DNA from 4 places in the Novosphingobium olei genome. Region 1 is predicted to be linked to each of the others. Evidence: predicted binding sites of a transcription regulator. Region 1 holds the regulator's gene; each other region holds the start of a gene.

Evidence for each region. Region 1 encodes LexA, which represses DNA repair genes until DNA is damaged. Its sites were predicted from a motif close to GTTCCNCNCTTGTTCT; they were not measured.
Region 2: recA (recombinase RecA) is a predicted target of LexA. The motif match lies at 5,199-5,214, and genes of this name have one in related genera.
Region 3: rmuC (DNA recombination protein RmuC) is a predicted target of LexA. The motif match lies at 2,737-2,752, and genes of this name have one in related genera.
Region 4: uvrA (excinuclease ABC subunit UvrA) is a predicted target of LexA. The motif match lies at 2,117-2,132, and genes of this name have one in related genera.

Annotation. Positions count from the first base shown of each region.
Region 1 covers NZ_AP029021.1:1,912,676-1,920,502, reverse strand. Annotated here, with positions in the region: gene AACH40_RS09060 (ComEC/Rec2 family competence protein) at 83-2,251, shown strand; gene lexA (transcriptional repressor LexA) at 2,245-2,967, opposite strand; gene AACH40_RS09050 (molybdopterin molybdotransferase MoeA) at 3,058-4,314, opposite strand; gene moaC (cyclic pyranopterin monophosphate synthase MoaC) at 4,311-4,802, opposite strand; gene AACH40_RS09040 (aspartate/glutamate racemase family protein) at 5,049-5,750, opposite strand; gene AACH40_RS09035 (hypothetical protein) at 5,771-6,430, opposite strand; gene AACH40_RS09030 (ADP-ribose pyrophosphatase) at 6,526-7,116, shown strand; gene trpC (indole-3-glycerol phosphate synthase TrpC) at 7,157-7,827, opposite strand, start outside.
Region 2 covers NZ_AP029021.1:1,051,634-1,059,460, reverse strand. Annotated here, with positions in the region: gene AACH40_RS05040 (energy transducer TonB) at 1-220, opposite strand, end outside; gene alaS (alanine--tRNA ligase) at 260-2,905, opposite strand; gene AACH40_RS05030 (class I SAM-dependent methyltransferase) at 2,964-3,812, opposite strand; gene recA (recombinase RecA) at 4,054-5,124, opposite strand; gene AACH40_RS05020 (ATP-binding protein) at 5,388-7,827, opposite strand, start outside.
Region 3 covers NZ_AP029021.1:787,393-795,219, reverse strand. Annotated here, with positions in the region: gene fmt (methionyl-tRNA formyltransferase) at 1-743, opposite strand, end outside; gene recR (recombination mediator RecR) at 925-1,521, shown strand; gene def (peptide deformylase) at 1,599-2,168, shown strand; gene AACH40_RS03765 (four-helix bundle copper-binding protein) at 2,214-2,618, opposite strand; gene rmuC (DNA recombination protein RmuC) at 2,774-4,291, shown strand; gene AACH40_RS03755 (hypothetical protein) at 4,309-5,133, shown strand; gene AACH40_RS18875 (GFA family protein) at 5,228-5,680, shown strand; gene AACH40_RS03750 (META domain-containing protein) at 5,698-6,105, opposite strand; gene AACH40_RS03745 (RNA methyltransferase) at 6,142-6,945, opposite strand; gene AACH40_RS03740 (HPr family phosphocarrier protein) at 6,986-7,282, opposite strand; gene AACH40_RS03735 (PTS sugar transporter subunit IIA) at 7,286-7,690, opposite strand.
Region 4 covers NZ_AP029021.1:838,784-846,610, reverse strand. Annotated here, with positions in the region: gene uvrA (excinuclease ABC subunit UvrA) at 1-2,107, opposite strand, end outside; gene AACH40_RS04070 (hypothetical protein) at 2,396-2,584, shown strand; gene AACH40_RS04065 (UrcA family protein) at 2,871-3,209, shown strand; gene AACH40_RS04060 (ABC transporter ATP-binding protein) at 3,305-4,033, opposite strand; gene AACH40_RS04055 (iron ABC transporter permease) at 4,030-4,992, opposite strand; gene AACH40_RS04050 (ABC transporter substrate-binding protein) at 4,989-5,999, opposite strand; gene AACH40_RS04045 (TonB-dependent receptor plug domain-containing protein) at 5,923-7,827, opposite strand, start outside.

The DNA.
Region 1 (7,827 bases):
AGACTCGTCCGCGGCAGATCCGCAAGACTGGCTCGCGACATCTTCGCCGCGGCCTTGGGGCAATCTGCGCCGCTTGTCCAGTGTGCAGCGCACCATGGACGAATTCCTCGCCAGCCGTCCGCTCGAACGCGGATCGTGGCTGGTCGTGGGCTTTGGCGTTGGAATCGCTACATGGCTTGTCCTGCCGGGTCCGCAGCAGTGGCTGGCGTTTCTGGCCCTGTGCGCTGCGGCGGGGGCGGGCGCGTCGCTGCTCGATGCGCAGGGCGATCTTTCGCACTTGCGGGCAGCAATTGTCGGCCTGCTGGTGATGCTCGTCGGCGGTCTGGGGCTGGTATGGGCCAAGTCGACCTTCGTCGGCGCGCCGCCCATCGCCCGGCCGATGGTGGTGACGATCGAAGGGCGCGTGCTTTCGCGTGAGGATCAGGGGGCCAAGGATGCGATCCGGCTCGTCCTCGCCGCCCGCCTGCTGCCGCGTTCGCCGGGCGGCCGCGATGCGCAGGATATGCCCCCGGCGCCGCAGCGGGTGCGCGTGAACGTACCGGTGGAGCAGGACCGGCCGGGCATGGCCGAAGGCGCCACCGTGCGGCTCGACGCCCGGCTCATGCCGCCTGCACCGCCAATGCTGCCCGGCAGCTACGACTTCGCCCGCGCCGCCTGGTTCCAGGGCCTTGCCGCCACCGGCCGCGCGCTGGGCCCGGTCGAGGTGCTGGATCCCGGCCACGGCGATGGCTCGCTCGGCGAAGTGCGCAGGGCCCTGTCGCGCCATGTGCGCAGCCAGCTCGGCGGTTCGCCCGGCACTATCGCCGCCGCCTTCGCCAGCGGTGATCGGGGTGCGATCGCGCAAGACGACGAAGACGCGATGCGCGATGCCGGGCTCACCCACCTCCTGTCGATCAGCGGCCTGCATGTCAGCGCGGTGATCGCGGGGGTCTATGCCCTTGTCATGGCGCTGCTGGCGCTCATTCCCGCCATCGCGCTGCGCGTCCGGCTGCCGCTCGTGGCGGCGGCTGCGGGGGCGCTCGCGGGGATCGGATACACCCTGCTGACCGGTGCGGAAGTGCCGACGGTGCGCAGCTGCGTCGGTGCGCTGCTGGTGCTTGTCGCCATGGCGCTGGGCCGCGATCCGCTGTCGCTGCGGATGGTTGCCGTCGCGGCCTTCGCCGTCCTGCTGTTCTGGCCCGAAGCGGTATGGGGTCCCAGCTTCCAGATGAGCTTCGCCTCGGTCATCGCCATCATCGCGTTCCACAATTCCGCCCCTGCGCGCCGCTTCCTGTCCCCTCGCGACGAGGGCTGGTTCGTGCGGACGGGCCGCCACCTTGCCATGCTGCTCGTCACCGGCGTGGTGATCGAACTGGCGCTGATGCCGATCGCGGTGTTCCACTTCCACCGCGCCGGGCTCTACGGCGCGCTGGTCAATGTCGTGGCGATCCCGCTGACCACCTTTGCCACGATGCCGCTGCTGGCGCTGGCGCTGCTGCTCGATCTGGCGGGGTGGGGCGCGCCGGTATGGTATCTCGTCGGCAAGTCGCTCGACCTGCTGCTGTGGATGGCCCACGAAACCGCCGCGCAGCCGGGCGCGGTGACGATGCTGCCGGGGATGGACCGCATCACGTTCGGCCTGTTCATCGCCGGCCTGCTGTGGCTGGCGCTGTGGAGCGGGCGGGTGCGGCTGTGGGGCTTCGCGCCCATCGCGCTGGCCACCGTGCTGGTGCTGACCGCGCCGACGCCCGACGTGCTGGTTTCGGGCGATGGGCGGCAGGTCGGCATCACGGCTGCGGATCCGGGCGGCGGGCTGCTGCTGCTGCGCGAAGGGCGGAGCGACTTTGCCCGTGACACGCTGATGGAAGCTGCCGGAATCAAGGACCTTTCGGCCTCCATCGAGGAGGCGCCGGGGGCGGAATGCAACGCCGATTTCTGCCGTCTGGCGACCGTTCGTCAGGTGTCGGGCCGGCCCCGCCGCTTCGTGCTGCTGATGAGCCGGGGAAGGGACCTGACGCCGTGGGCGCCGCTGGTCGAGGCTTGCGCGGCGGCGGATATCGTGATCGCCGATCGCCGCCTGCCCGACGCCTGCAAGCCCCGCCTGCTGAAAGCCGACCGGGGACTGCTGCGCCAGACGGGCGGTCTTGCCATCGAGCTTGGCAGCGGCCGGGTGCGCACCGTGGCCGAAACGCAGGGGCATCACGGCTGGTACCGCTGGCCTGCCCCCGGCGCCTTGGCATCACGGCCCCGTCCGCCGTCGCCGCCTCAGTGATAGCGGCGCAGAAGGCCGGCGAGCTTGCCCTGGATCTGCACTTCGTGGGGAGCGTAATACTGCGGATCGTAGGCGGCGTTGGCCGGATCGAGGCGCACCATGCCCTTTTCGTGGCGCAGCGTCTTGAGCGTGGCTTCCTCGCCCCGGATGAGCGCGACGACGATTTCCCCGTCGCGGGCGACTTCGGTGCGGCGCACGAGGGCGTAATCGCCATCGAGAATGCCGGCCTCGACCATCGAATCCCCGGACACCTCGAGCGCGTAATGTTCCCCTGCGCCGAGCAGCGCGGCAGGGACGGGAAGCGTCGAGGTGCCTTCCAGCGCCTCTATCGGGGCGCCGGCGGCGATGCGGCCGTGGAGCGGCAGTTCGATCACGTCGTTGGCGGGTTCGGGCGCACGGGCCGGAGCGCGCAGCGGCGGCACCCCCGTGTTCGCATTGGCGGTGTTCGCGTTGGCGGCGAGCGGTGCTGGGGAAGCGGGGGCAGCGCCCTTCACCGCATTGCCGTCCGCCATGCGCAGCACTTCGAGCGCGCGGGCGCGGTTGGGCAGGCGACGGATGAAGCCGCGTTCTTCCAGCGCGGAGATCAGGCGGTGGACCCCGGACTTGGACTTGAGGTCGAGCGCTTCCTTCATCTCTTCAAAAGAGGGAGAAATGCCGGAGTCCTCGAGGCGGTTCTGGATGAAGGTCAGCAGCTCATGCTGCTTGCGCGTCAACATCACGCTTGCTCCCTATTGCCGTTTCCTTCGCCCCTTGTTCTCATCACTGGCGAACGAATGCGGAACGAATAAGCAACTCCACCAAACCCGTCAAGCAATTCCGCCAGTTTCGAGCAGATAGACCGGCACTTCGCTTCCGGCAGGCAGCGCTGGCGCGCGCGCTTCGCGCACGACCAGGGCATTGGAGCGGGCAAGCGGGGTGATCGCGCCCGAATCCTGCAGCGGATCGAACGCGACCGCGCCCCCTTCGAAGCGGGCGCGCAGGAATTCGGTGCGGCTGCCCCCGGCGGGCAGATCGGCGGCAAGGCGCGCCGGTATCGTCCGCGGCAGCGCCTCTGCGGCGCCGAGCGCGGCGCGCAGCAGCGGCAGCATGAACAGGAAGCCGGTGACGAAGGCCGAAGCCGGGTTTCCCGGCAGGCCGAGCACGATCTGTGGACTGGCGAATTCGGGACCGGCGCCATGATCGCGCCGGCCGACGAGCAGCGGCTTGCCGGGCTTGATCGCGACCCGCCAGAAATCGAGCGTGACGCCCGCCGCGGCGAGCGCGGGGCGCACGAGATCGTGATCGCCGACCGAGGCGCCGCCGCTGGTGACAATGATGTCGGCCCCGCCGGCCTGTTCGAGCGCCGCGACGATATCGTCGATCCGGTCGGCCACCGGGCCGATGCGCGTGACCTGTACCGGAAGTCCGGCGGCCATGGCGGCGAGCATCGGGCCGTTGCTGGCGGGGATCTGGTGGGCCGCAAGCGGCTTGCCGGGACCGACAAGTTCATCGCCGCTGTCGATGATGGCGAGGTGGAGCGGGCGGCGGACGGGCAGGTGCTGATGACCGCCGGCCATGGCGAGTGCGATCTGCGCAGGGCCAATGCGGGTGCCGGGGGCGAGCAGCTGCGCATCGGCGACGAAGTCCATGCCGGCGGGGCGGATGTGGCGCCCGGCGGGCGAAGGCGGCGTGCCGATGAGCGTGACGCTATCGCCAGCGCGCGCCGCATCTTCCTGCAGCAGGACCATGTCCGCGCCATCGGGCAGGACGGCGCCGGTGCTGATCCGCACGGCCTGCCCGGCGGCGACGGTGCCGCCAAAGGGATGGCCGGCCGCGCTTTCGCCGATGACCCGCCAGGGACCGGGCAGATCGGCGGCGCGCATGGCGTATCCATCCATCGCCGAGAGCGGCGCATCGGGCTGGGTGCGGTGCGCCGTGATCGGGTGGGCGAGGTAGAAGCCGGTGCAATCGGCCACGGCGCGATGTTCGATGGCGAGATCGGGTGCCAGCGATACCAGCCGTTCCTGCGCGGTGCGCAGCGGCAGCGGCGGGGTGCGGACGGACGGTTCGGCGCCTGCGTTCATGCGGTGCGGTCCGGCACGTCTGCCGCCTTCCAATCGCCAGACTTGCCGCCGCGCTTTTCCAGCAGGCGGACCTGTTCGACGACCATGCCCTTGTCGAGCGCCTTGGCCATGTCGTAGATCGTCAGCAGCGCGACCGAGGCAGCGACGAGCGCTTCCATTTCCACCCCCGTGCGCGCGGTGAGCGAGGCGCTGGCGGTGACCGAGACGCCGGTTTCGGTCAGCACGAAATCGACCGTGACTGCATCGAGCGCGAGCGGGTGGCACAGGGGGATCAGTTCGCCGGTCTTCTTCGCGGCCATGATCCCGGCGATGCGTGCGGCGGCGAGGACATCGCCCTTCGGCACTTCGCCGTCACGGATCGCGGCGAGCGCTTCCCGGCTCATGCGGATATGACCACCGGCGATGGCGAGGCGCCGGGTCTCGGCCTTCCCGCCGACGTCCACCATGCGGGCATTGCCGTCGGGGTCGAGATGGGTGAGGCCGGTCATGACGGGGCTCCGCAGCAGGAGGGGGTTGACGGGGTTGACACGGTCCTGGAGAAAATCTGCCCGCCGGTCCAAGTTGACGAAGTTGACAGTGTCCTGGACGAGAACTCCGTCGGTCGGGCGAGCGGGTTCGGGAAGAGCCAAAGCAACGGTGTTCCGCGAGTTTTCATGGGCCAGGCTGTTGCCAGAAAGGTGCGGCGTAGGACAGTGCAAATTGACGCGCACGCCGATAAATAACTGACGCGTCCGTTATTTATCGGAGCCCAGCGCCACTGCGGCGGCGGCTTGTGCGTGGAGCGCGGTGGTATCGAACAGGGGCACCGCGCTATCGCTCTGGTCGATCAGCAGCATGATTTCGGTGCAGCCCAGGATCAGTCCCTGCGCGCCGCGCGCCACAAGGCGGGCGATGACCGCGCGGTAGGCTTCGCGCGAGGCGGGCGAGATCACCCCGGCCACGAGTTCGTCGTAGATGACGCGGTGGACGAGCGCTCGGTCTTCAGCATCTGGGACGAGGACATCGAGCCCGTGCCGATCGCGCAGGCGGCCGGTGTAGAAATCCTGCTCCATGGTGAAAGCCGTGCCGAGCAGCGCGATGCGGGTGATGCCAGCCGCGACTACCGCCTGTGCCGTCGGGTCGGCGATATGGAGCAGGGGAACGGACGTTGCCGCCTCGATCGCCGGGGCGAGCAGGTGCATGGTGTTGGTGCACAGCACCAGCGCCTGCGCCCCGGCATCGGCCAGCAGCCGCGCCGAAGCGGCGAGCTGGCGGCCGAGATCATCCCAGCGGCCTTCGCGCTGGGCCTGCGCGATGGGGGCGAAATCGAGCGAGTGGAGCACGATGTCGGCCGAACTGGTGGGCCCGCGCGCATCGCGCACGTGGGCGTTGATCAGACGGTAATAGTGCGCGGTGCTTTCCCAGCTCATCCCGCCGATGAGGCCGAGCCGGCGCAAGGGGGTGTGTTCCATGCCGCTCATCTGGCGGCTGGTGTGGGGATGATGGCGACAGGGCCGAAGGTGCAGGCGAGGGTTGCCCGGGCATCGGCCAGCGACAGCGGGGGCTTGTCACCGCGGAAGGACGGGCCGCGCACGGCATACTGCACCGAATAGAGGTTTTCGGCATCGCGATAGAGCGCGATCACGTCGATCTCTCCCGAGCCGGCCTGCGCCTGGGCATAGGCGCTGGCGGGCGTGTCGGCGCAGCCGATGGCGATGTAGGTCAGCTCCATGCCGCCGGCGGTCTGTTCGGGCGGGGCGGCTTCGAAGATCGCGCCGCTGGGGCACGCGCGCGGTTCGAAAATGGCGCGGGCGAGATCGGGCGTGGCCTTGGCGATGCCGCCGAAGCCCTGAAAGCCGCGCACCGTCAGCAGCGTGCGCCAGGTGGCGAAGGTTTCGCCATCGCGCAGGAATTCGAGCAGGAACTGGCCGCGTGCAAGCTGGGCCGGCTGCGCGGTATAGGCGGGGGGCACGCGGAAGGTGATCGTCTTGCCGAACAGCGGCAGGGCGACGGGTTGGTCTGCCGGCGCCGCACGGGCGGGTCCGACGCACACGAGCGACGCGGCGGCCAGGATCGGGGTCAGGGCGAGGATCGGGGCGAGGATCGGGGCGAGGATCGAGGCGGGGCGCAGGCGCATGTCGGGCCGAGCGTAACGCCCTTCTTGCGGTGCAGCAAACGGTCGTTGCATCGGGCCGGGCGGGGCGGCTAGGCCGATTGCGTGGCGGAGCGGCCGTGGCGGAGATTGGGACGATCATGGGCGAGATCATCGGGCAGGAGCTGGTCTACGACGGCTGGTACAGGTTCTCGCGGTTGAAGGTGCGGCTGCCCGACGGCGTGGTGGTGGAACGCCATCTGCTCGACAACGGGCAGGCGGTGGCGGTGCTGCCCTATGATCCGGTGCGGCGGTGCTGCCTGCTGATCACCCAGCCGCGCGCACCGGTCATCGCGGCGGGCGAGGCGCCGGTGCTGGAGGCGATCGCCGGCGGTCTCGACGGCATCGCGCCCGAGGATCGCATCCGCGAAGAGGCGATGGAGGAAGGCGGGCTGCGGCTGGGCCAGCTGGAGCCGGTGGCCAATATCTGGCCGATCCCGCCGGTTTCGACCGAGCGGGTGATGCTCTACCTTGCCGAATACACTGCCGCCGACCGCGTGGGCGAAGGTGGCGGGGCGGAAGGCGAATTCGAGGCGATCAGCGTGCACGAGATCACCCTGGACGCCTTGCGCGACATGGTGCTGGCGGGCGAGCTGACCGATGCCAAGACGCTGGTGCTGGCGCAGGCGCTGCTGCTGCGGCGGCCCGAGCTGTGGGGCAGCGGGCGGTAGGCAGGGCAGCCCTTCGACAGGCTCCGTGCGGGCGGCGGGCTTAGCCCTCTAGCAGGGTGCGCGTTGCCGCTTCGACGTCGGGCTGGCGCATCAACGCTTCGCCGACGAGGAAAGTGCGCGCGCCGCACTTTTCCAGCCGCAGCAGGTCTTCGTGGGTGTTGATGCCGCTTTCGGCCACGAGCAGCGTGCCTTGCGGAGCCAGCGGGGCGAGGCGTTCGGTGGTGCCAAGGTCGGTGACGAAGCGCTTCAGGTCGCGGTTGTTGACCCCGATCAGGCGCGATTGCAGGCGGGCGGCGCGCTCCATTTCGGCTTCGTTGTGGACTTCGACCAGCACGTCCATGCCCTGTTCGCGCGCGGCGGCCTCGATCTCGGCCATCTGGGCGTCTTCGAGCGCGGCGACGATGATCAGGATGGCGTCGGCGCCGATGGCGCGGGCTTCGGCGCACTGCCAGGGATCAACCATGAAGTCCTTGCGGATCACCGGCAGGGCGCAGGCGGCGCGGGCGTCCATCAGATAGTCTTCGTGGCCCTGGAAATAGGGCGCATCGGTCAGCACCGAAAGGCACGCAGCGCCGCCCGCCTGGTAGGCGAGCGCATGCTCGGCGGGGCGGAAATCGGGGCGGATCAGGCCCTTGGACGGGCTCGCCTTCTTGATCTCGGCGATCAGCGCGAAGCCGGTGGCTGCGCGCTGGCGCAGGGCCGCCTCAAACC
Region 2 (7,827 bases), 860 kb from region 1:
CCGCCGGATTGTGCGGCACGCCTTGCGCCTCCTGGCAGGAGACGACGGCACCGCCGGGCGCACCGACCATGTCGACCGTTGCCGATTGCGCCGCAAGTTTTGCATCGAGCGCCTGAAGAGCGGCATCCTGCCCGACGAAATCAAGTGCGCCGCCGCCATCGAGATCCCATGTCGTGGCGTGCTCGGGCGCGAGCCTGGGCCAGCGCCTGCCCAGCGGCAAGCGCGATCCCCGCTGCCGCGACGGCAATGCGCCAGCCTATCACCCCGCCAGCACGCCCTTCGTCGCAGCGATAGCGTCAGCCGCCTTGCTGCCATCCGGGCCGCCGCCCTGCGCCATGTCGGGACGGCCGCCGCCGCCCTTGCCGCCCAGCGCTTCGACGCCGGCGCGGACGAGGTCGACCGCGCTCACCTTGCCGGCAAGGTCTTCGGTCACGGCGGCGGCGATGCTCGCCTTGCCGTCGTTGACCGCCACGATCACCGCCACGCCCGAGCCCATGCGCTGCTTGGCCTGGTCAAGCAGGCCGCGCAGTTCCTTGGGGTCCAGCCCTTCGAGCACCTGGCCTGAAAACTTCACGCCGCCCACGTCCTCGTCCGCAGCCGCAGCCGCCGAACCGCCGCCGCCAAGCGCCAGCGCCTTCTTCGCTTCGGCGAGCTCGCGCTCCAGCTTGCGGCGTTCGTCGAGCAGCGCGGCGACGCGCGCCTCCACCTCGTCGGGCGTGGTGCGCAGCAGGCTGGCGGTGCCCTTCAGCTTGTCCTCGCGATCGACCAGCCACTGGCGCGCGCCTTCGCCGGTCAGCGCCTCGATCCGGCGCACGCCCGACGATACCGCGCTTTCCGAAACGATGCGGAACACGCCGATATCGCCGAGCGCGCGCACGTGGGTGCCGCCACACAGTTCGACCGAATAGTGCTTGTCGGTCTGGCGGCCCATGCTGAGCACGCGGACTTCGTCGCCATACTTTTCGCCGAACAGCGCCATCGCGCCCGCCTCGATCGCCTCGTCCGGGCTCATCAGGCGGGTGGTGACCGCCTCGTTGGCGCGGATTTCCGCGTTCACTTCGGCTTCGATCGCGGCGATGTCCTCCGCCGTCAGCGCGGTCGGCTGCGAGAAGTCGAACCGCAGGCGATCGGCCGAAACCATCGAGCCCTTCTGCGTGACGTGGTGGCCCAGGCGATGGCGCAATGCGGCGTGCAGCAGGTGCGTGGCCGAATGGTTGGCGCGCGTGGCATCGCGCCGCTCGACATCGACCGCCAGCAGCACGGCATCACCAACCTTGACGGTGCCCGCTTCCACCTTGCCCTGGTGCGCGTGAAGGCGGCCCAGCGGCTTGGACGTATCGCCGACGACGATCTTCAGGCCTTCGTTGGTGGAGATCGTGCCGGTATCGCCCATCTGGCCGCCGCTCTCGCCATAGAACGGGGTCTGGTTGGTGAGGATGACGACCTCTTCGCCAACGCCCGCCTCGGCCACTTCCTTGCCGTCCTTGACCAGCGCCACGACCACGCCTTCGCCGGTGGTGGCGGTGTAGCCGGTGAATTCGGTGGCGCCGTGGCGTTCGGCGATGTCGAACCAGACTTCGCTGTCGGCCGCCTGCCCGCTGCCCTTCCACGCCGCGCGCGCCGCCGCCTTCTGCTGCGCCATCGCCGCATCGAAGCCATCGCGATCGACCGAGATGCCGCGCGCACGCAGCGCGTCTTCGGTCAGGTCGTAGGGGAAGCCGTAGGTGTCGTAGAGGCGGAACGCGGTTTCGCCGGGCAGCTTGTCACCTTCGCCCAGCGTGCCGGTCGCTTCGTCGAGCAGCTTCAGGCCGTTCGACAGCGTGCGGCGGAACTGCACTTCCTCGCGAAGCAGCGTTTCCTCGATCAGCGGCTGCGCGCGGCCCAGTTCCGGATAGGCCTGGCCCATTTCGGTGACCAGCGCGCCGACGAGGCGGTGCATCAGCGGGTCTTTCGCGCCCAGCAGATGCGCGTGGCGCATGGCGCGGCGCATGATGCGGCGCAGGACATAGCCGCGGCCTTCGTTGCTCGGCAGCACGCCGTCGGCCAGCAGGAAGCTGGTCGAACGCAGGTGGTCGGCGATCACGCGGTGGCTGGCGGTCTGCTCGCCTTCGGCCTTCACGCCGGTCAGGCTCTCGCTCGCGGCGATCAGCGCGCGGAACGTGTCGATGTCGTAGTTGTCGTGTTCGCCCTGCATCACCGCGGCGATGCGTTCCAGGCCCATGCCGGTGTCGATGCTGGGCTTGGGCAGGTTGCCGACGATTTCGCCCGCCGCCTGCTCGAACTGCATGAACACCAGGTTCCAGATCTCGATGAAGCGGTCGCCGTCCTCGTCCGCCGATCCCGGAGGACCGCCCCAGATGTGGTCGCCGTGGTCGTAGAAGATTTCCGAGCACGGCCCGCACGGGCCTTCATCGCCCATCGCCCAGAAGTTGTCCTTGGTGGGGATGCGGATGATGCGGTCTTCGGAAAGCCCGGCGATCTTCTGCCACAGGCCGAAGGCTTCGTCGTCGGTGTGGTAGACGGTGACGAGCAGCTTGTCCTTGGGCAGGCCCCATTCCCGCGTCAGCAAGGTCCAGGCGTGGGTGATCGCCTGTTCCTTGAAATAATCGCCGAAGCTGAAATTGCCCAGCATCTCGAAGAAGGTGTGGTGGCGCGCGGTGTAGCCCACATTGTCGAGATCGTTGTGCTTGCCGCCGGCGCGGACGCACTTCTGCGACGATGTGGCGCGCGAGGTGGCGCGCGTCTCAAGCCCCGTGAACACGTTCTTGAACGGCACCATGCCGGCGTTCACGAACATCAGCGTGGGATCGTTGTAGGGGACCAGCGGCGCGGATTGCACGACCTCGTGCCCGGCCGAGCCGAAGTATTCGAGGAAGGAGCGGCGGATTTCGTTCGTCGACGTCATGGCACGCGAATTAGGCGAGCACTTGGCGCGGAACAAGCACGATTCATCGTCCCCGCATTCATCCTGCCGCGTGATCGGCGATGGCGGTCACCAGCCACGCCGCTGCGGGGAAGATCACCTGCCCACCGGCAAGGCGCGACCGGACGAGTTCGTCGAGCTTGGCTTCGAACGAGGCGCGCGCCGTGCGCGGCAGATTGCGGATCGCTGCGGCGGCGGGGCCGATTCGCTGGAAGAAGGCGAGCGCGTCCTCGACCGGAGCTTCGCCACTGCCGGCGACGTAGGTGAAGTCCACCGGGGTGAATTCGATGTCGCGCCATCCGGCCAGCGCGCGGCGGACGCGTTCCGGATCGGCGAAGGCGAAAGGGCCGGGCGGCGGATCGAACGCCGCTGGTGATGGGGAAGTTGGCACGGGAGGGGCGGGCGGCAGCAGGCGGGCGATATCCGCTGCCCAGGCATTTTCGGCCGCCGAGCGGAAGCAGGTGAAGACGAGCCGGGCCTGCGGTGCGGCAACCGCGGCGAGGTGCGCGAAGGCAGCAGCGGGATCGTCGAAGAACATCACGCCGTGGCGTGAAACGAGCAGGTCCGGCTTGCCCGCGGTATCGGCCCAGCGCGCGGCATCGCCCTGTTCGAACCAGAGGTTGCCCAGCCCTTCCCCGCGCGACCGCGCCACGGCCAGCAGCGGGGCGGAAAGATCGAGGCCGATGACGGTCGCCTGCGGCCGCGCGCGGGCGAGCGACAGCGCGATTTCGCCTGCGCCGCAGCCGATGTCGAGCACGCGGTTAGCGGGATGCGCCAGCGCTGCTTCGAGCAGGCGGGGGGTGAGCGCGGCGAACGAGCGGTCGGTGCGCCGCCATTCCGCGGCCCAGCTGGTCCCGACGCTGCCCTCCCAATCCCCGGCGCTTGTCATGGCCGGCAGGCTAGGCGCAGCGGTGCTGGCGGGCAAGCGGGGATGGTTCCGCTCTGAAGCAAGGCGGTGTGTAGGTCTGCGGGCCGTCCCGCGCGTACAGCGGAGGGATCGAGCATAGGCAGGAGCCGCGTCCGCGCCAAAGGAAAAGCGGCGCGTTCCGCCCGTGGAACGCGCCGCCCCCTTGTTCGGCGATCAGGCGTGCTGGCCCGGACGATGCCCGGCCCCGCGCCCCGCCTGAAGATCAGACGTCGTCGTCCGCGTCCGGACCGGCCATCAGACCTTCGGAGACCTGCTCGGTGCGGCTGCGGATCGCAGCTTCGAGCCGGTCGCAAACTTCCTTGTGTTCGCGCAGGTAGTTCTTCGCGTTTTCACGCCCCTGCCCGATGCGGATGCTGTCGTAGCTGAACCAGGCGCCCGACTTTTCGACGAGGCCGGCCTTGACGCCCAGATCGAGGATCTCGCCGATCTTGGAGATGCCTTCGCCGTACATGATGTCGAATTCGACCTGCCGGAACGGCGGGGCGACCTTGTTCTTCACGACCTTCACGCGGGTGGCGTTGCCGGTGATCTCGTCACGATCCTTGATCTGCCCGGTGCGGCGGATGTCGAGACGGACCGAGGCGTAGAACTTGAGCGCGTTGCCGCCCGTCGTCGTCTCGGGATTGCCGTACATCACGCCGATCTTCATGCGCAGCTGGTTGATGAAGATCACCATGCAGCGCGAGCGGCTGATCGAGCCGGTCAGCTTGCGCAAGGACTGCGACATCAGGCGAGCCTGCAGGCCGACGTGGCTGTCGCCCATCTCGCCTTCGATTTCGGCGCGGGGGACGAGCGCGGCGACCGAGTCCACCACCAGCACGTCGATCGCGTTCGAGCGCACCAGCGTATCGGTGATCTCGAGCGCCTGTTCGCCGGTGTCGGGCTGCGAGACGATCAGGTTGTCGATATCGACGCCCAGCTTCTTGGCATAGACCGGATCGAGCGCGTGTTCGGCATCGACGAACGCTGCCGTGCCGCCGTTCTTCTGCGCTTCGGCGATCACGTGCAGCGCAAGCGTGGTCTTGCCCGAGCTTTCCGGCCCGTAAACTTCGATCACGCGGCCACGTGGCAGGCCACCGACGCCAAGCGCGATGTCCAGACCGAGCGACCCGGTCGAAATCGCTTCGACCTGCATCGCTTCCTTCTGGCCCAGCCGCATGGCCGAACCCTTGCCGAATGCCCGGTCGATCTGGGCCAGGGCCGCATCGAGCGCCTTCTGACGGTCCATGTCCTTGTCTTTACCTTCCTGAATGAGCTTGAGCTGCGCCGCCATGGCTTTGCTTCCCCTTGCCTAAAGATGGCTCACACGAACCGTCAACACTGGCTTTGTATGCATTTTGTTCTCATGGAACAAGAGGGGAACGGAAATTTCCCGCCATTTTCGCGCGATTACCCCCTAAAGCTCTGCGCCAACGCCGCTTTTTCGGGGCGAGCGCGCCGGAAGGACGTTGGAATCCGGGTGGGCTTTTCCACCGATTCCTTCCAACATGGCGGCATCGGTGTGGCGCCCTGGCGCCCGCAACAATCGCGCGGCGGTCAGTCGCCGCGCAGCACGTCTTCCACCGCCGCCACGATCTGCGCCACGCTGAACGGCTTGGCCAGGAAGTGCATGTTGGGGATGTCGATCTCGCGCCGCAGCTGTTCCTCGGCATAGCCCGACATGAACAGGATCGGCATGTCCGCGCGCAGGCGGCGGATCTCGCGCGCCATCGTCGGGCCGTCCATGCTGGGCATGACGACGTCGGACACGATCATGTCGACATCCTCGCCCGCCGCCATGATCCGCTGCAAGGCCTCGAGCCCTTCCTCGCCATCGGCGGCCGTGGTCACCTCGTAGCCCTGGCGCACCAGCGCGCGTTCGGCCACGGCGCGGACGGTGTCCTCGTCCTCCACCAGCAGGATGCGCCCGCCGCCGCTCCATTCGCTGCGCCGTCCTTCGGGCTTCGGCCTGGCGGCTTCGGCCTGCTCGACCGCGTCGGGCACGTGGACCGGCAGGTAGATGGTAAAGCGCGTGCCCTTGCCCACCTCGCTCGAAGCGAAGATGAACCCGCCCGACTGCTTGACGATGCCGTACACGGTCGAAAGGCCAAGGCCGGTGCCCTTGCCCTTGTCCTTGGTGGTGAAGAACGGCTCGAAGATCTTGCCGATCAGGTTGGGCTTGATGCCGTGGCCGGTGTCCTCGACGATCAGCGCGGTATAGTCGCCGATCGGCAGGATCTCGCTCTTCATCGCGCGCACGTCGCCGGCCGTCACGCGCCGGGTCATCAGCCGCAGCGTGCCGCCGCCCTTGATGTCGGCCATCGCATCGCGCGCGTTCACGGCAAGGTTGAGCAGCACCTGTTCGAGCTGCACCGGGTCTGCCCGAACGAAGCCCAGATCGCGATCGTGGGTGACTTCCAGGCTGATCTTTTCGCCGAGCAGGCGCTTGAGCAGGGTCGAAACCTCGGCCACCACGTCGGGCAGCTGCAGCACTTCGGGGCGCAGCGTCTGCTGGCGCGAAAAGGCGAGCAGCTGGCGGGTGAGCGAGGCGGCGCGGTTCGAATTCGCCTTGATCTGCTGGATGTCGTCGTAATCGCTGTCGCCCGGGGTGTGACGCATCAGCATGAGATCGCAATAGCCGATGATCGCGGTCAGCACGTTGTTGAAATCGTGCGCCACGCCGCCGGCCAGCTGGCCCACTGCCTGCATCTTGGTCGCCTGCGCGATCTCGCGCTTGAGGCGGGTTTCCTCGGTCGAATCCTTGAGGCTCAGCAGCACCGCCCCTTCGCCCAGCCCCCGCACTGCCGCCATGTTGAGCGAGACCGGCTCTTCGGGCGCGGCGCGCAGGCGCACGGCGACGTCGCCCGATGTCGGCGCGCCTTGTGCATAGCGGCGCACCGCATCGGCCAGCGCGCCCTTGTCTTCGCGGATGACGAGGTCGGACGGGTACGGCGGCGGCAAATTGGGGTCCTCGTGCCCGGCGGCGCGCAGGAAGGCGCGGTTGGCGAAGAGGAAGCGGCCGTCGCGATCGGTCATGGCAAGGCCCAGCGGCAGCCGCGCCAGCAGCGCTTCCACCTGCGGCAGCCCGGCGCGCGGATCGCCGATGCCGCCCTGATCGTCGAGCAGCAGGAACAGCGACGGCACCGCGGTCGGATCGATCGCGTCCGAAACGTCGGGATCGGCAACGGGCACGTGGACGAAGCGCACCGGCGCGCCCTTGGCGCCTTCGCGCGCATAGTAGATGCGTTCGTGCTCGTCCGAGCAGAACCACGAGACGAAGTCGGTGCCGACCAGGTCCGCCGTCTCGCGGCCCGAAGCGCGCGCGGCAAAGGCGCCGTTGGCAGCCAGCACCTGCCCGTCGGGCGCGACCAGCGCGCATTGCAGCGCTTCGCGGCTCAGCGCGCGGCCGAGCTTGCCGGCGACATGCGCGGCCATCTCGGTCACCGGATCGTCGTCGCTCGCCGGCACGAAGCGCCAGACCAGGTGGTTCTCGCCCCGGCCCGCGCGCCGCACGTCGAGCGAGAGCCCTCCGAGCGACCCGGGAATCAGCGCCACCCGTGCCGCGCCATCGCGCCACGCCGTGCGCGCCGCGTTGTCGATGCCTTCGCGGGCCGGTGCATCGAGCTGCAGGCTCGGCGGCGCAACGCTTGCATCGAACCATTCCATATAGCGCGTGCTGGCGCAGACCAGCCGGCCGGCGCGGTCGGTGATCGCCACCGCTTCGTCGTCACGGTCGATCGCGGTGAAGGTGACCGACCAGTCGGGCGCGGCAAAATCGGGCACTTCGGCTTCGGGCCGCAGCCGCAGCACGGCGAGCACCAGCGCGCCGACCAGCACGATCCCCGAAAGAAAGGCGATGGCGGCCACCGCCTCGCCCGAAACCCACCACAACAGGCCGGCGCTTGCCAGGATGCCGAGCGCGATCGCGGCAAAGTCCTTCCACGGCAGACGCCTGCCGTCGGGTTCGGCCGAGAGCAACGCCCCCTCGCTGCGATAC
Region 3 (7,827 bases), 1.1 Mb from region 1:
TCAACCACCTCGGCCGCCAGCACGCGATAGCGCTCGCCCTCCAGCTCGAAGAACGCCCCCGGCGCCGGCGCAAAGGCGCGCACCTGCCGTTCGACCTGCTCCGCGCTCGCAGTGAAGTCGAGCCGGCTCTCGGCCTTGTCGATCTTGTGCGCGTAAGTCACGCCCTCCTCGGGCTGCACCACCGGCGGATGCACGCCGATGTCGGCCAGCACCTCGACCATCAGCGCCGCGCCTTTCTCGGCCAGCTCCGTCGTCAGTTCGCCCGCCGTCTTGCCCGCCACCGGCGTCTCCACCGTCGCGAGCATCGGCCCGGTATCCAGCCCGCGCTCCATCTGCATGATCGTCACGCCGGTGGCGGCGTCGCCCGCCAGGATCGCGCGCTGCACCGGCGCCGCCCCGCGCCAGCGTGGCAGCAGCGAGCCATGGACGTTCAGGCAGCCAAGGCGCGGCGCATCGAGCACCGCCTGCGGCAGGATCAGGCCATAGGCCGCAACCACCGCCACGTCCGCGCCCAGCGCCGCGAACGCCGCCTGTTCCTCGGCCCCCTTCAGCGAAACGGGCACGCGCACCTCGATCCCGTGGGCCTCTGCCGCAAGCTGCACCGGCGATGGCTGCAGCTTCTTGCCCCGCCCCGCCGGGCGCGGCGGCTGGCTATAGGCCGCGACCACCTCGTGCCCGGCCGCAACCAGCGCCTCGAGCGTCGGCACCGCGAAGTCGGGGGTTCCCATGAAGATGACTTTCACGCCGTAGCCTGCCTTCAGCCTGTTACTCCCAAGGCCGATTGCCCTGAGCCTGTCGAAGGGCTGTCCTTACTTCAGGGATCGCAAAAGAAAAGGACGGGCCTTCGACAAGCTCAGGCCGCGCGGAACGGGGCAGGCGCCAACCAGACTGGTCGGACAGCAAACGGTGGGATAGAGGAAGCCCATGGCATCGCAAGAGATCGAGGCGCTGGCCGGCGCCCTGGCCCGCCTTCCCGGCCTTGGCCCCCGCAGCGCGCGCCGCGCCGTCCTGTGGCTGATCAAGCGCCGCGAAACCGCGCTCGACCAGCTGGTCGGCGCGCTGCAGGTCGTGCGCGACGCGCTCGTCGAATGCGATGTGTGCGGCAATGTCGATACCACCAACCCCTGCGGCATCTGTTCCGACCCGCGCCGCGATCCGCGCTCGATCTGCGTGGTGGAGGAAGTCGCCGACCTCTGGGCGCTCGACCGCGCGCGCTTGTTCACCGGCCGCTATCACGTGCTGGGCGGCCGCCTGTCCGCGCTCGAAGGCGTGCGGCCCGAAGACCTCGCCATCGCCAGCCTGCTCAACCGCGTCGCGGCAGGCGGCATCGACGAAGTCGTGCTCGCGATGAACGCCACATTGGAAGGCCAGACCACCGCGCACTACATCGCCGAACGGCTCGAAGCCTACCCCGTCCGCCTCACCCAGCTCGCCCACGGCCTGCCCGTCGGCGGAGAGCTCGACTACCTCGACGAAGGCACCCTCGCCCAGGCCCTGCGCGCCCGTCGCCCGATCGGCTGACGCTCCGCCCCGCTTTCGATCACACTGATCGAAAGCCCTGCCTTGCGACTCCGCGCCGCTCGCCTTATCTGCGCCCCATGGCCATTCTTCCGATCATCGAAGTTCCCGATCCCCGCCTCAAGCAGGTGTCGGTCCCCGTCGACAATTTCGACGACCAGCTGCGCACGCTCGTCGCCGACATGTTCGATACGATGTACGATGCGCCAGGCATCGGCCTCGCCGCGATCCAGGTCGGCATTCCCTTGCGCGTGCTGGTGATCGATCTTCAGCCCGAAGATCCCGACGCCGAACCCGAAGTGTGCCACAGCCACGGCGGCCACCACCACACCCACCAGCCGACCAAGCGCGAGCCGCGGGTGTTCATCAATCCCGAGATCCTCGATCCGTCGGAAGAGCACAGCCTGTACCAGGAAGGCTGCCTTTCGGTGCCCGAGATCTACGCCGAAGTCGAACGCCCCGCGCGCATCCGCGCCCGCTGGCAGGACCTTGACGGCAAGGTGCACGAGGAACAGCTCGAAGGGCTGATGGCCACCTGCCTGCAGCACGAGATGGACCACCTCGAAGGCATCCTGTTCATCGACCATCTCAGCCGGCTCAAGCGCAACATGGCGCTCAAGAAGCTCGAAAAGCTGCGCAAGGTCGCCTGAACCGCGCCCGCCGCGCGGCGCAGGACAACCCTGCATCGCCGCGCGTCAGGCCATTTCCGCCTGGATCGATTCCATCGCCGCCCGGCAGTCGTCGGCGCATTCGCGGCACATCTGTGCGCAGCGGCGGCAATGATCATGGTCGTGCTTGGCACACTCCGCTTCGCAGACTTCGCATGAACGAATGCAGGTAAGCAGCTGCGAAACCAGCACTTCGCGGTTCGATCCGGTGCGCCGCGTCGCCACGCGCGCCGTGGCGGCGCAGATGTCCGCGCAATCTAGGCAGGTGCGCACGCACTGGTCCATGTCCATCGCCTCGGCAAGGCACGCATCGGCGCACGAGGTGCAGATCGCCGAACAGTACATGGCATGGCGCACCGCCTTGCCCAGCGCTTCGTTGTAGGTGGTCGCGGACACCTGCGGGTGTTCGCGGATCATGGCTTCGATCGACATTGTTTCGGCCCTTGTTGCTGATCGTCTATGGCCAAAGAGCGCGTGAACGGCCCGCGCTGTTCCATGTCGAATGACACAATGCCCGAACCGCTTGCCAGACCGTGCCGGGACGGTCTAGGTTCCCGCTTCGTTCCCCTTCCAGTCGGAGCCCGTCGTTGGACTCGCCTCTCGCCCTTGCCCTGCTCGTCCTCGTCGCCACGCTCGCCGGCCTTGCCGTCGGCTGGTTCCTTGGCGGCCGTCCTGTCGCCGAATGGAAGGCGCGCCACGCCGCGCGCGATGGCGAGGCCCGCGCGCACGAGGACCGGGTCAAGGCGATGGCCGTCGATCTTGCCACGCAGAGCGAACGGCTACGCCTGCTCGACCAGGTGAGCGGCGAACTTGCCGCGATCCGCGCCGAACGCGATTCGCTCTCCACCCGCCTCGCCTCCGCCGACCAGCGCGCCGCCGACGCTGAAACGGTGCGCGCCGAGCTCGCCGAAACGCGCGCCAGCCGTGAAGCGCTGCGCGCCGAACTCGCCGCGCTCAAGGCTGATGCCGAAAACTTCGCCGAACAGAAGCGCCTGCTGGTCGAAGCGCAGGAAGCGCTGCGCAAGGAATTCGAGAACGCCGGCAACAAGGTGCTGGAAAAGGCGCAGGAAGCCTTCCTCAACCGCGCCCACGCCCGGTTCGAGGAAAGCGAGAAAACCAGCGCCGAACGGCTGAAGGCCCTGCTCGCGCCCGTAGACCAGCGGCTCAAGAGCTACGAGGAGCAGGTCACCGGCCTTGAAAGGCAGCGCGTCGACGCCTTCGGGCAGCTGACCGGCCTGATCCAGTCGATGCGCGATGGGCAGGAAGCCGTGCGCATGGCCGCCGCGCAGCTCGGCAACAGCTTGCGCAACGGCCCCAAGACGCGCGGCCGCTGGGGCGAACTGCAGCTGCGCAACGTGCTCGAACAGTGCGGCCTGTCCGAACACACCGATTTCGTCACCGAACATTCGGTCGATACCGAGGAAGGCCGCCTGCGCCCCGACGCCATCGTCCGCATTCCCGGCAACAAGCTGCTGGTGATCGACGCCAAGGTGTCGCTGAACGCCTATCAGGACGCGTTCGAGGCCGAAAGCGACGAGGCGCGCAAGGCCGCGCTTGGCGCCCACGTCCAGTCGATGCGCAACCATATCCAGACGCTGGGCGCCAAGTCGTACCAGAGCCAGTTCGAGGAAGCGCCCGACTACGTGCTGATGTTCGTGCCAGGCGAACACTTCATCGCCGCCGCGCTCGAACGCGATCCCACGCTGTGGGACTTCGCCTTCGAACGGCGCGTCCTGCTCGCCAGCCCCACCAACCTCGTCGCCATCGCCCGCACCGTGGCGCAGGTCTGGCGTCAGGACGGCCTGGCCCGCGAAGCGCGCGAGATCGGGCGCATGGGCGGCGAACTCTACGATCGCCTCGCCGTCGCGGCCGAACATCTGAAGCGGGTCGGCTCGGGGCTGGAAAGCGCGGTCGGCAACTACAACAAGTTCGTCGGCAGCTTCGAACGCAACGTGCTGTCGGCGGGCAAACGCCTGCGCGACAAGCACATCGAGATCGGCAAGCGCGAGATTGACGACGTGCCGCTGGTGGAGACAAGCCCGCGTTACGGTGATAGCGTGGCGGAACCGGCGGCGTTGCCTGCGATTGAGGACGTGAACACCTGAAGGGACGGCAAGAAGCGTTGATTGGGCATGGCGGACTTGGCAGGGTCCTGGCTGGCGCATCGCTCGCCGCCGCCGTCCTGACGCTCGCCGGCTGCAACGCGCCCGAGCCGTCGCCCACCACAGAAGCTTCCGAACCCGCGCCGGCGCCCCTTGCCAGCGAGGCGCCGCCGGCATCCCCATCCGCCCCCGCTGCCGCCGCCAGCACAGAACCGTCCAGCACGGCCGATCCCGAGGATGACGCGAGCGATGCCGCCACCGAGCGCAAGGTCGCCAGCCTGCGCCCGCTCGACGAATGCGCCCGCCTGCCCGGCTGGGCCGCGTTCCACGGCAAGCTGACCGATGCCGTTTCCCGCCGCGATGCCAAGGCGCTGGTCGCGCTCGCCGCGCCCGACGTCACGCTCGATTACGGCGGCGGCCATGGCCGCGACGAACTCGCCAAGCGGCTCGCCACGCCGCAGGCCGGCACGGCCCTGTGGACCGACCTCGCCACGATCCTGCGCATGGGCTGCGACACCCGCGATGGACTTGCGGTGATGCCGTGGTTCTTCTGGAACGTGCCCGAAACGATCGATCCGGGCGAAACCATGCTGGCAACCGGCAGCGCCATCCCGCTGCTCGCCAAGCCGAAAGCCGATGCCGCGCGCGTGGCGTCGCTCGATTGGGAAGTCGTCACCCTGCAACCCGGTTTCGACCCGGCACGGCGCTTTACCGGCGTCGAAACCGAAGACGGCCTCAAGGGCCAGGTCGAAACGAAGAACCTGCGCAGCGTGCTCGCCCGCCGCATGATCGTCGAACGCAACGACGGCACCTGGCAAGTCTCCGCCTTCGTCGCGGGGGATTGAAACCGAGGCGAGTTCATCTGCGGGCTTGTGGGATCGCTGGCATGCCCTAGCGTTTAGGACGTATCATTTTTGGCTTGGCACTAAGGAACCTGGCATGGATTTGCGCAAGACCATCCTTTCCAACCTTGCTGAGATGGCGCCGCCGATCACAGGTGCATGCCTCTGCGGAAACGTGCGCTACACATGCACGGAAAGTCCGATCTGGTCGGTGAATTGCCATTGCAGGTCATGCCAAAGGCTCAGCGGTGCCCCCTTTGTATCGGCCTTCTCCGTCCCCGCCCATGCCTTTGCCGTTAGCGGGGAAACCATGAGCTTTCGCCGATCGTCAGACAGCGGCCACGAAGTGACGACAGCATACTGCGGATCCTGCGGGGCCCGGATTCACGCGCAATCCGCGGGAGCTCGGCACCTTATGAACGTCTTTGCGTCCTCGCTAACCGATCCTTCAGCGTTTAGACCCATCGCGAACGTTTACCTCAAAGAGGCGGTAGGCTGGATGGATCCGCCCGAAACCATGCTGAACTTCCCGGGAATGCCGCACACCTGAATGGCGCAAAGCTCCCCTCAGGGCAGGCGCCGCGCCTCGATCGCGTGGCCGGCGGACTTCAGCCGCAATTCGCTGCCGTTGCGCTCGAACGCGGGCGCGCCGGCCAGCAGCGCGCTGACCGCCTGTTCCTGTTGCCACACGGGCCCATCGCAGAACATTTGCGTGGCGATCAGCGGGCCAGCGATCACGCGGCCCGCTTCGAGGCGATAGGCCCCGCCCATGCCGTTGCAGCCGACGTTGGCCGAAATGCGCTCGGCATCGAAGGCGATGCGTGCCTTGTCGGGCGCGGCGCTGGCCGCGCCGTCGACGCGCACGATCTGCCATTGCGTGCCGGCCAGCGCCGTCGTGCCACCGCCGGGCGTGGCGCACCCGGCAAGCGCGAGTGTGGCGGCAACAGCGCCCGAAATGACAGCAAAACGTCGCATGATCAGCGACATAGCACCAAGCGCCTGACCGCGCCCTTAACGCTCGACTGCGGCAAGCACCTCATAGGCGAGCACGGCGGCGGCAACGGCCGCGTTCAGGCTGTCGGCGCGGCCCTTCATCGGCATCGTCACGCGCAGGTCGCAGGCCATTTCGTACGCCTCGGGCAAGCCTTGCGATTCGTTGCCGACCATGACGAAGCACGGCGCGGCATAAGGCGCGCCGCGATAAGGCTGCGCCTCGCGCAGCGATGCCGCAACCAGTTGCCCATCCGCCTGCCGCAGCCAGCCTTCGAATTCCTCCCAGCGCGCCTGCGCCAGCGCCACGGTGAAGATCCCGCCCATGCTCGCACGCACCGCCTCGACCGAGAAGGGATCGACGCAATCGTCCAGCAGGATCAGCCCGCCCGCCCCCACAGCGTCTGCCGTACGCAGCATCGTGCCAAGGTTGCCCGGATCGCGCATCGCCTGCGCCACCAGCCAGATCGGCGCGGCCGTGCGGTCGATGCGGGCAAGGCGCGTGTCCCATTCGGCGAAGACCCCGGCCACGGCCTGCGGGTTGTCCTTGCCGGTCACCTTGGCGAGCAGGTCGATGGGCAGCTCGATCACTTCGCCGCCCGCCGCCTCGACCGCGCGCTCCAGTTCCGCCAGCAGCGGATGCTCGTCGCGCCCCTGCGCCATCAGCAGCATTTCCGGCAACCGCCCGCCCTCGCGCGCGTCGGTCAGCAGCCGCAGCCCTTCGACCAGGAACTTGCCCGCCAGCCGGCGATGCTTCTTCTCGCGCAGCGAACGCACGAACTTGACGGTGGGATTGGAAAACCCGGTGATGACCTTGCGCGGCATGGACCCGCCTTGCGTCAGCGCGCCGTGCTAGGCAAGCGGCTCAATCTTCGCCGAAGCCGTCCTTCACCAGACCCGCGAGCTTCATCAGCACGGCGTCGGCATCGCCTTCGGCACCGGTAACGGTGATGTCCACGCTGTCCCCCTTGGCCGCGCCCAGCATCATCAGGCCCAGGATCGACGCGCCGTTGGCTTCGGTCCCGTCCTTGGCCACGGTCACGTCAAAGCCTTCGGGCAGCTTGGCCACGGCGTTGACGAACTTGGCGCTGGCGCGCGCATGCAGTCCGCGCTGGTTGACGATCGTGACCGTCTCACGAGCGGCGTATGCAGAATCCCCCATCGTTCACGCATCCTGTCCCAGGAATTCGGACGCGATCGTTATGTAGTTTCGCCCCGCATCGCGCGCAGCGGCCGTCGCGTCCTTGACGTCCATGCAGGTCCGCGCCTTGGCGAGGCGGATCAGCATGGGCAGATTGATGCCGGCGATCACTTCCACCCGGCCCGCTTCCAGCAGCGAGATGGCAAGGTTGGAAGGCGTGCCGCCGAACAGGTCGGTGAGGATGATGACACCCTTGCCCGAATCGACGCGGCGGATCGCGTCGGCGATCTCCTTGCGTCGCTTCTCCATGTCGTCATTGGGTCCGATGCAGACCCCGACGACGTCGGACTGGCGGCCGACGACGTGCTCCATCGCGTGGATGAATTCGTCGGCAAGAGCGCCATGGGTAACGAGAATAAGACCGATCATGGAAGGGAAAGGCTCCGAAGTGCTGCCCGGCATCCTGCTCTATCCTGTCTGAACACAGGCTTGGCATAGGACTCCGGCATGCTTGAACACTGGCAATCCGCAGGCATGTCTTCCAGAGCCGCTCTCTTCCCGAAGGT
Region 4 (7,827 bases), 1.1 Mb from region 1:
CGTGGAGCGTGTCGATGGTGAAGCTCGACTTGCCCGAGCCCGACACGCCGGTGACGCAGGTGAAGGTGCCCAGGGGAATAGAGGCGGTGACGTTCTTGAGGTTGTTGGCGCGCGCGCCTTCGACCGTCAGTTTGAGGCCGTTGCCCTTGCGGCGATGCTTGGGCACCTCGATCCGGCGCGCGCCGGTGAGGTACTGGCCGGTGAGGCTGTTTTCGTTGGCGAGGATCTCGTCAAGCGTGCCCTGTGCCACGATCTCGCCCCCGTGGACACCCGCGCCGGGGCCGAGATCGACCACGTAGTCGGCGGTGCGGATGGCGTCCTCGTCGTGTTCCACCACGATCACCGTGTTGCCCAGATCGCGCAGGCGCTTCAGCGTTTCCAACAGGCGGTCGTTGTCGCGCTGGTGCAGGCCGATGGAGGGTTCGTCGAGCACGTAGAGCACGCCCGAGAGGCCCGAGCCGATCTGGCTGGCGAGGCGGATGCGCTGGCTTTCACCGCCCGACAGCGTTCCCGAGGTGCGATCGAGGTTGAGGTAATCGAGCCCGACGTTGTTGAGGAAGCCGAGGCGTTCGTTGATTTCCTTGAGGATGGCCTTGGCGATCTGGCTCTGCTGGCTGGTGAGCTGGGCATCGAGGCCGAGGAACCAGTCGACCGCGGCGGCGACCGACAGGCGGGTGACGCTGGAGATGTCGTTTCCGGCGACCTTGACCGACAGCGCCTCGGGCTTGAGCCGCTTGCCTTCGCAGGTTTCGCACGGCTGCGCGGTCTGGAACTTGGACAGCTCCTCGCGCATCCAGGCGCTTTCGGTCTGCAGCATGCGGCGGTTGAGGTTGCCGATGACGCCTTCGAACGCCTTGGACACGGTGTAGGACTTCTTGCCGTCGACGAAAGTCAGCGGCACGGGCTTGCCCGCGGTGCCGTAGAGGATGACGACCTTCACTTCGGCCGGCAGCTGGTCCCACGGCGTCGACAGGCTGAAGCCGAAGTGTTCGGCAAGGCTGGAGAGCACCTGCATGTAGTAGGGCGACGGCGGGTTGCTCTTGGCCCAGGGCACGATGGCGCCCTGCTTGAGCGAGAGGTGTTCGTTGGGCACGACCAGCTGCGGATCGAACAGCAGCTTTTCGCCGAGGCCGTCGCAGGCCGGGCACGCGCCCTGCGGAGCGTTGAACGAGAACAGCCGCGGTTCGAGCGCGTCGATGGTGAAGCCGCTGACGGGGCAGGCGAACTTTTCGGAAAAGACGATGCGGTTGGGCGGAAGGCCCGTCTTTTTCATCGCGCCCTTCTTCTGCCCCTTCGCCGCCGCGCCCTCGGACAAGGAGGACAGCCCTTCCACAGGCTCAGGGCGGGCGGCGCCTGCGGCGGCAAGGCCGATGGCTTCGAGCGTGGTGTCGGCGAGATCGACGTAGGCGAGGCCTTCGGCGAGCTTCAGCGCCTGTTCGAAGCTGTCGGCAAGGCGGGTCTGGATGCCGTCCTTGACCGCGATGCGGTCCACCACGACTTCGATGTCGTGCTTGAGCTTCTTGTCGAGCGCGGGGGCGTCCTCGATGGCCATGAGTTCGCCATTGATGCGCACGCGGGTGTAGCCCGCCTTCTGCCATTCGGCGAGTTCGCGGCGGTATTCGCCCTTGCGGCCGCGCACCACGGGCGCGAGCAGGTAGGCGCGGGTGCCTTCGGGCAGGGCCATGACGCGATCGACCATCTGGCTGACGGTCTGCGCCGAAATCGGCAGGCCCGTGGCGGGCGAATAGGGAATGCCGACCCGCGCCCAGAGCAGGCGCATGTAGTCGTAGATCTCGGTCACGGTGGCGACGGTGGAGCGCGGATTGCGGCTGGTGGTCTTCTGTTCGATCGAGATGGCAGGCGAGAGGCCATCGATGTGTTCGACATCGGGCTTCTGCATCATTTCGAGGAACTGGCGCGCGTAGGCCGACAGGCTTTCGACGTAGCGGCGCTGGCCTTCGGCATAGATCGTGTCGAACGCGAGGCTCGACTTGCCCGAGCCCGACAGGCCGGTGATGACGATCAGGCTGTCGCGGGGGAGATCGACGTCGATCCCCTTGAGGTTGTGTTCGCGCGCGCCGCGCACCGAAAGGGTCGTGAGGGACATGATGCCGATGTTCCAGATTTGTTCGATTCAGGCAACGGTCTTGTGCCTGTCTTGGAAGAGCGGCGGATGTGGGGAGCGAGGAGGCCAGCGGCAAGGTGGCGATCGGGGCAGGCGACGTTCGCATGCCTGCCCCATCCCCGCACCGCGACCCATTGCACCGCGATCGGCAAACCTTTCCCGCCGCTGCCGCAATTCCTCAATAAAACAACGCCGTGTCGCAACCATACAATTCGGCGACAGTGCGAGGTGCTATGGTGCGCAGCGATCGAACCATTGGACGCCGCACCCGTGACCGAGCTGCCCGAACCAGACCTGCGCAAAGGAGCGGCACACCGCGCGCCGCTGGCGGCGAATCTGTTCCACGGGCCCGCCACCGAGGCGGCGGCGACGCGGCCGGCGATCCCGCTGATCGAGCGCGATCATTTCACCGAGCATTTCGCCATCGACTTTGCCGCGGCGCTTAACCGCCACGGCTGATCCCCGATTTTCCGGTTCAACAACCATCCCCTGCCGCCCGGCGCGGCGGGGAGTTTTGTCGTGCGTGATGACAGCGCGTGACAGCAAACGTCTTCCTGCAACACAATCGTCTTCATTGAAACGATAACTGATAATTTCTGAAACTAAACAACTGTACAGTAATGTCCGTTGTTTCGGTTTAATACTTGTAGTCAAAAAGAATCGTTTACATCAGGTTAAAGCAGGTCCAATTGGCGCCCGGGTTCGCGACAACTATACGACACCCTAGTTCCCAGGAGATTATCGCATGGTTCGCACCGCACGTTTCGCGGCGATGGCCCTTGCCTTCGCCCCTTTCGCTTTCGTTGCATCTGCCCAAGCCAAGGCTGACGCCGCCGCCTCTGACGCGCAGACGCTCGAGGTTCGCTACGACGACCTCAACCTCACCACCAACCGCGGGATCGCACTGCTCGACGCGCGCATCGCGCGGGCTGCCAACGAAGTCTGCGGCAGCGCCGACATCCGCGACATCACCGCCAGCCGCATCGTGCGCGCCTGCAAGCGCAACGCGATCAGCGGCACCGCCGATGCGCGCCGCCTTGCCATCGCGGCGAGCGACACGCGGCTCGCGATGCGTTCGCGCTGAGCGACAGCACGCGGGAATGCGCAAGGGCTCGCCCGGCGGAGAGGCCGGGCGGGCCCTTCGCGGTTTCACCGGACCATCGGTACCGGGTGATCAGTTCAGGGAAGCGCGAGCGCCTGTGCGCCAGGTTCGCCGAGCCAGCGCGCGGCAACGCCCCAGACGCGGGCGATCAGATCGGGCGTGAGGACATCGGCCGGGGCGCCTTGCCCGGCGAGCCGGCCTTCGTGAAGCACGACGACGCGATCGGCGTGGTTCATCGCCAGCGCCAGATCGTGCAGCACGAGCACGCAACCGCGCCCCTCCCCCGCCAACGCGCGGAAGCGGGCGAGCAGGGCCTGCTGGTGCGCGAGATCGAGCGCGGCGAGCGGTTCGTCGGCCAGGACCCAGTCGGGCTGCCCCGCCAGCACGCGGGCGAGCAGGGCGCGGGCGCGCTCTCCGCCCGATAGCCGCGCCACGGGGCGATCGGCGAGGGTTTCGAGATCGAGCTGGTGGAGCGCGGCGGCGATGGCGGCGGCATCGGCCCGCGCGCCCGCATCGTGCGGCAGGCGGCCGAGCCCGACCAGCGTGCGCACCGAGACGTTCCACGCGACGTCGCCCGATTGGGGAAGGTAACCGATGCGCTGCGCCCGCAGACGTGGGGGGAGCGTGCGCAACGCATCGGGCCCTAAGCTGACTGCACCGGGGATCAACCCGGCCAACGCGGCCAGCAGGGTGGACTTGCCGGCGCCATTGGGGCCGACGATGGCGGTAACGGTGCCGGGATCGAGCGTGAGCGACACGTCCGATAGGCGACCGGGAATGGAAAGGCTGCGGGCGGCGAGCGTCATGCGACATCCCTGCGCAGGCGCAGCAGCAGGTGCAGGAAGAACGGCGCTCCGCCAAGGCTGAGCGCGATGCCGAGCCGCAGCTCACCGCCGGGGAGCGGCACCACGCGGCACAGGCAATCGGCCAAGAGGAGCAGCAGCGCGCCGGCCAGCGCGCTCGGCAGCAGCAGCGCGGACGGGCGGTGATCGGTAAACGGGCGGACGAGGTGCGGCACGATCAGGCCGACGAAGCCGATGATCCCCGCAACCGCCACGCCTGCGCCGACCAGCGCGCCGACGCCCGCCACCATCAGCCATTGCAGCCGCACCGGATCGACCCCGAGCGAACGCGCGGCATCTTCCCCCAGCGTCAGCGCATCGAGGCCGCGGCCAGTGCGCGACAGGATGGCAAGGCCCGCCAGCGTGAACGGCGCGGCGATGGCAACGTCGCTCCAGCCGCGATCGGCGAGCGCGCCCATCAGCCAGGTGACGATTTCGGACAGCGCGAAAGGATTGGGCGAAAGGCTGATGGCGAGGCTGGTGAGCGCGCCGGCAAGGCTGGCGATCATCATGCCCGCCAGCGTGAACAGGGCGAGGCCCGCGGTGCGCCCGGCGATCAGCGCGAGCAGCGCCATGGCGAGCGCGCCTCCGACAAGCGCGAAGGCGGGGAGCGCATAGGGCTGAACGGCATAGCCGGTGTAGAACGAGAGCACCGCGCCCAGCGCCGCCATCGGCGCGACGCCGAACAGGCCGGGATCGGCGAGCGGATTGCGCAAGTAGCCCTGCATCGCCGCGCCGCTGGCGCCGAGACCGCCTCCGACCAGCAGCGCCAGCACCGCGCGCGGGGCGCGCAGCTCCATCAGGATCGGCACGGCATTGCGCACCGGGGGGCCGAACGGATCGATCCACACCTGGCCTGCGAGCAGCGACAGCGGCAGCGCGATCAGCAGCAGGGCGGAAAGGACGAGGACCGGGCGGGTCATCGTGCGGTGCCTTTCGCCATTACCCCTCCACCGCCTGCGGCGGTCCCCCTCCCCCGTCGGGGGAGGATCTGGGTGCGTACCTCGGCGAGGCGCTGGGCGGCGCGGATCACGGTGGGGCCGCCGCAATAGAGCAGGTTGGGCGCGAAGGCGGCGCGGGTGGTACCGGTGAGCGCGCGCAGGGCGGGATGGGCGAGCGCGCGGTCCTGGTCGGCGGCGGCGCGGTCGCCGGCATCGGCCACCAGGATCACGCGCGGCGGATCGGCCAGCATGCGTTCGAGCGGCAGGCGATCGGCCTGGCCCAGCCCGCGCAGTGCGCTGAAATTGGTGTAGCCGGTGCGGACCAGCAGGTCGGACACCAGCGTCCCCTGCCCCGGCACGATGCCGCCCGGCTCCCACACCACGGCGGGGATCGGCGGCGCGCCCGGCGGCGGCGCGGCGGCGGCAAGCGCGGCGTCCATCCGCGCGACGAGCGCTTCGCCGCGATCGGGATGGCCGACGAGGCCGGCAAGGCGGCGGACTTGGGCGCGGGCATCCTCCACCGTGGCGGCAAGGTCGACCGTCTCCAGCTTCAGGCCGAGCCGGGCGTAGGCGCTGGCGGTGGCGGGCGCGATGAACCGGCCGTCGATGACGAGATCGGGGCGCAGCGCGAGCACTTCCTCGACCGTGCCGTGGGTGCTGGGCAGCCGCTGCGCCAGCGCGAGGTCCATGCTGGTGGAACGCGGATCGCGGCTCCACGCCGACAGCGCGAGGATCTGGTTGCGGTCGGCGACTTCGGCAAGGATGGCATCGGCGCAGGGGTTGAGGCTGACGACCGTGGGGTGGACGCGCGGCGCGGGCGGCGCGTCCGCCCGGCTCGCCGGGATGCACCCGGCAAGCAGCAGCGGCGCGCAACCCGCAAGAGCGCGCGCCGCCGCTTCGAGGCAAGCCGCCTTAATAGCGCACCCGCACGCCCGCGAACGCGGCGCGGCCCCAGGTGTTGTAATCGGCCACGGTGGGGACGTAGGCATCGAACAGGTTTTCCACCCGGCCATAGAGTTCGAGGCTGGGCAGGATCGCGTAGGAGGCGCGCAGGTCGGTGATCATGCCGCCTTCAAGCCTGGTCGCATTGGCGCGATCGTTGAAGCTTTCCGAACGGAAGCGCAGGTCGGCGCCCAGCGACAGGCCGGTGAGCGGGGTCTTCCAGTCGATCGAGCCGGTGACCGTGGCGAACGGGCGGCGCGGCAGGTCCTTGTCGTAAGTGAACGTGCCCTTGCTGCGATCGCGGGCGCGCAGGAAGGTGGCGTTCATGCCCACGGCAAGGTTGGCCGAGGGCTTGGCCGACCATTCAAGCTCGACGCCTTCGGCACGGGCGCGGCTTGCGTTGTAATAGATCCCGCCAAAGCCGAACCCCGCAATGTTCGCCGCGTCGCACGCGGGCGTGGACACGCCATAGCACGAGAAGAACTCGATCAGGTTGCGCGTGTCACGCCGGAAAACACTGACCGCGGCGAAGACATGATCGCGGCTGCCCCATTCGAGGCCGGCGTCGTAGCTGCGGCTGCGTTCGGGGCGCAGCGGATCGATGCCGAGCGACTGGTAGGCGACGTTGCCGTAAGTGGGATCGTAGAGTTCGAACAGCGTCGGCGCGCGGAAGCCTTCGCCGTAGCTGGCGCGCAGGCGCAGGTTGGCGGTCAGGCGGACGCTGGCGTTGGCGCCGAAGGTCCAGGCATCGCCGTACTGGTTGTGATCGTCGTAGCGCAGGCCGGCGGCGAGTTCCGCCCGGTCGCCATACCAGCCGAGCAGGGCGTGGACCGAGTTGAGGCGGCTGCGCGGGCTGGCGGACCCTTCGCGCGGCAGGGTCTGGCGTTCGCTGTCCGCGCCGAAATCGAGCGCGAAGTGTTCGGGCAGGCGCAGGCGCCCGGTCAGCTCCGCGCGCTGGCTGCGGCCGGCATAGCCGTATTCGAGGATATCGCCCGCCCCGCCATCGTAGGTATCGCGGCGGGTGTCAGAAAAGGCATAGCCGGCATCGAGATCGAGCAAGGTCGAACGGTAACGCAGGCCGCCGCGCGCGGTGAACTGGCGGGTGATCTGGTATTCCAGCGTATCGCCGAAGGTGTAGAGCGGCGGGGCATAGCCGTCCATGTCGCTGTGGCTGCGGGCATAGCGCGCGGTGGCGACGACGCTGAGCCCGGGGACCACTTCGAAGCGGCCGGTACCGCCCACGCGCCACTGTTCGTAGCCATCGGCCTCGGTCCCGCTGCGCGCGGCAGAGACGCCGTCGGTGCGGTCATACCCGCCGTTGAGCGTCAGCGCGCCGCGCGCGTTCGAGATGCCGGCGACGGCGTTGCCCGAAAAGCTGGCGTGGGTACCGCCTTCGGCATTGGCTTCGACGCCGTTCAGTTCGCGCGAGGTGACGGCAAGCACGCCGCCGATCGCTTCCGACCCCCAGATCACCGAGTTCGACCCGCGCAGCAGCTCGACCGAGCCGAGGCCGCCCGTTTGCAGCGTGGCGAAATCGTTGGCGCCCTTGGGCGAGGACACGTCGTTGAGGCGCACGCCATCGACGAGGACAAGGACGTGTTCGGAATTGGCGCCGCGCACGAACAGGCTGGTCTGGCTGCCGGGGCCGCCGGTGCGGGCGAAGGCGACGCCGGGCAGGTGTTCGACCACGCGGACCAGATCGGGGCCCTGCAGCCGCTGCAGGTCTTCGGCCGTAAGAACGCCAATGGCCTGGCCGGTCTGGTCGATGGCGGTTTCGCTGCCGGTGGCCAAGACAGTGATCGGTGCCGCGTCCTCTTCGGCGCGGGCAACCTGCGCGGTGAGCGCGAGCGCGCACGAGAGGGCGATGAACGACGA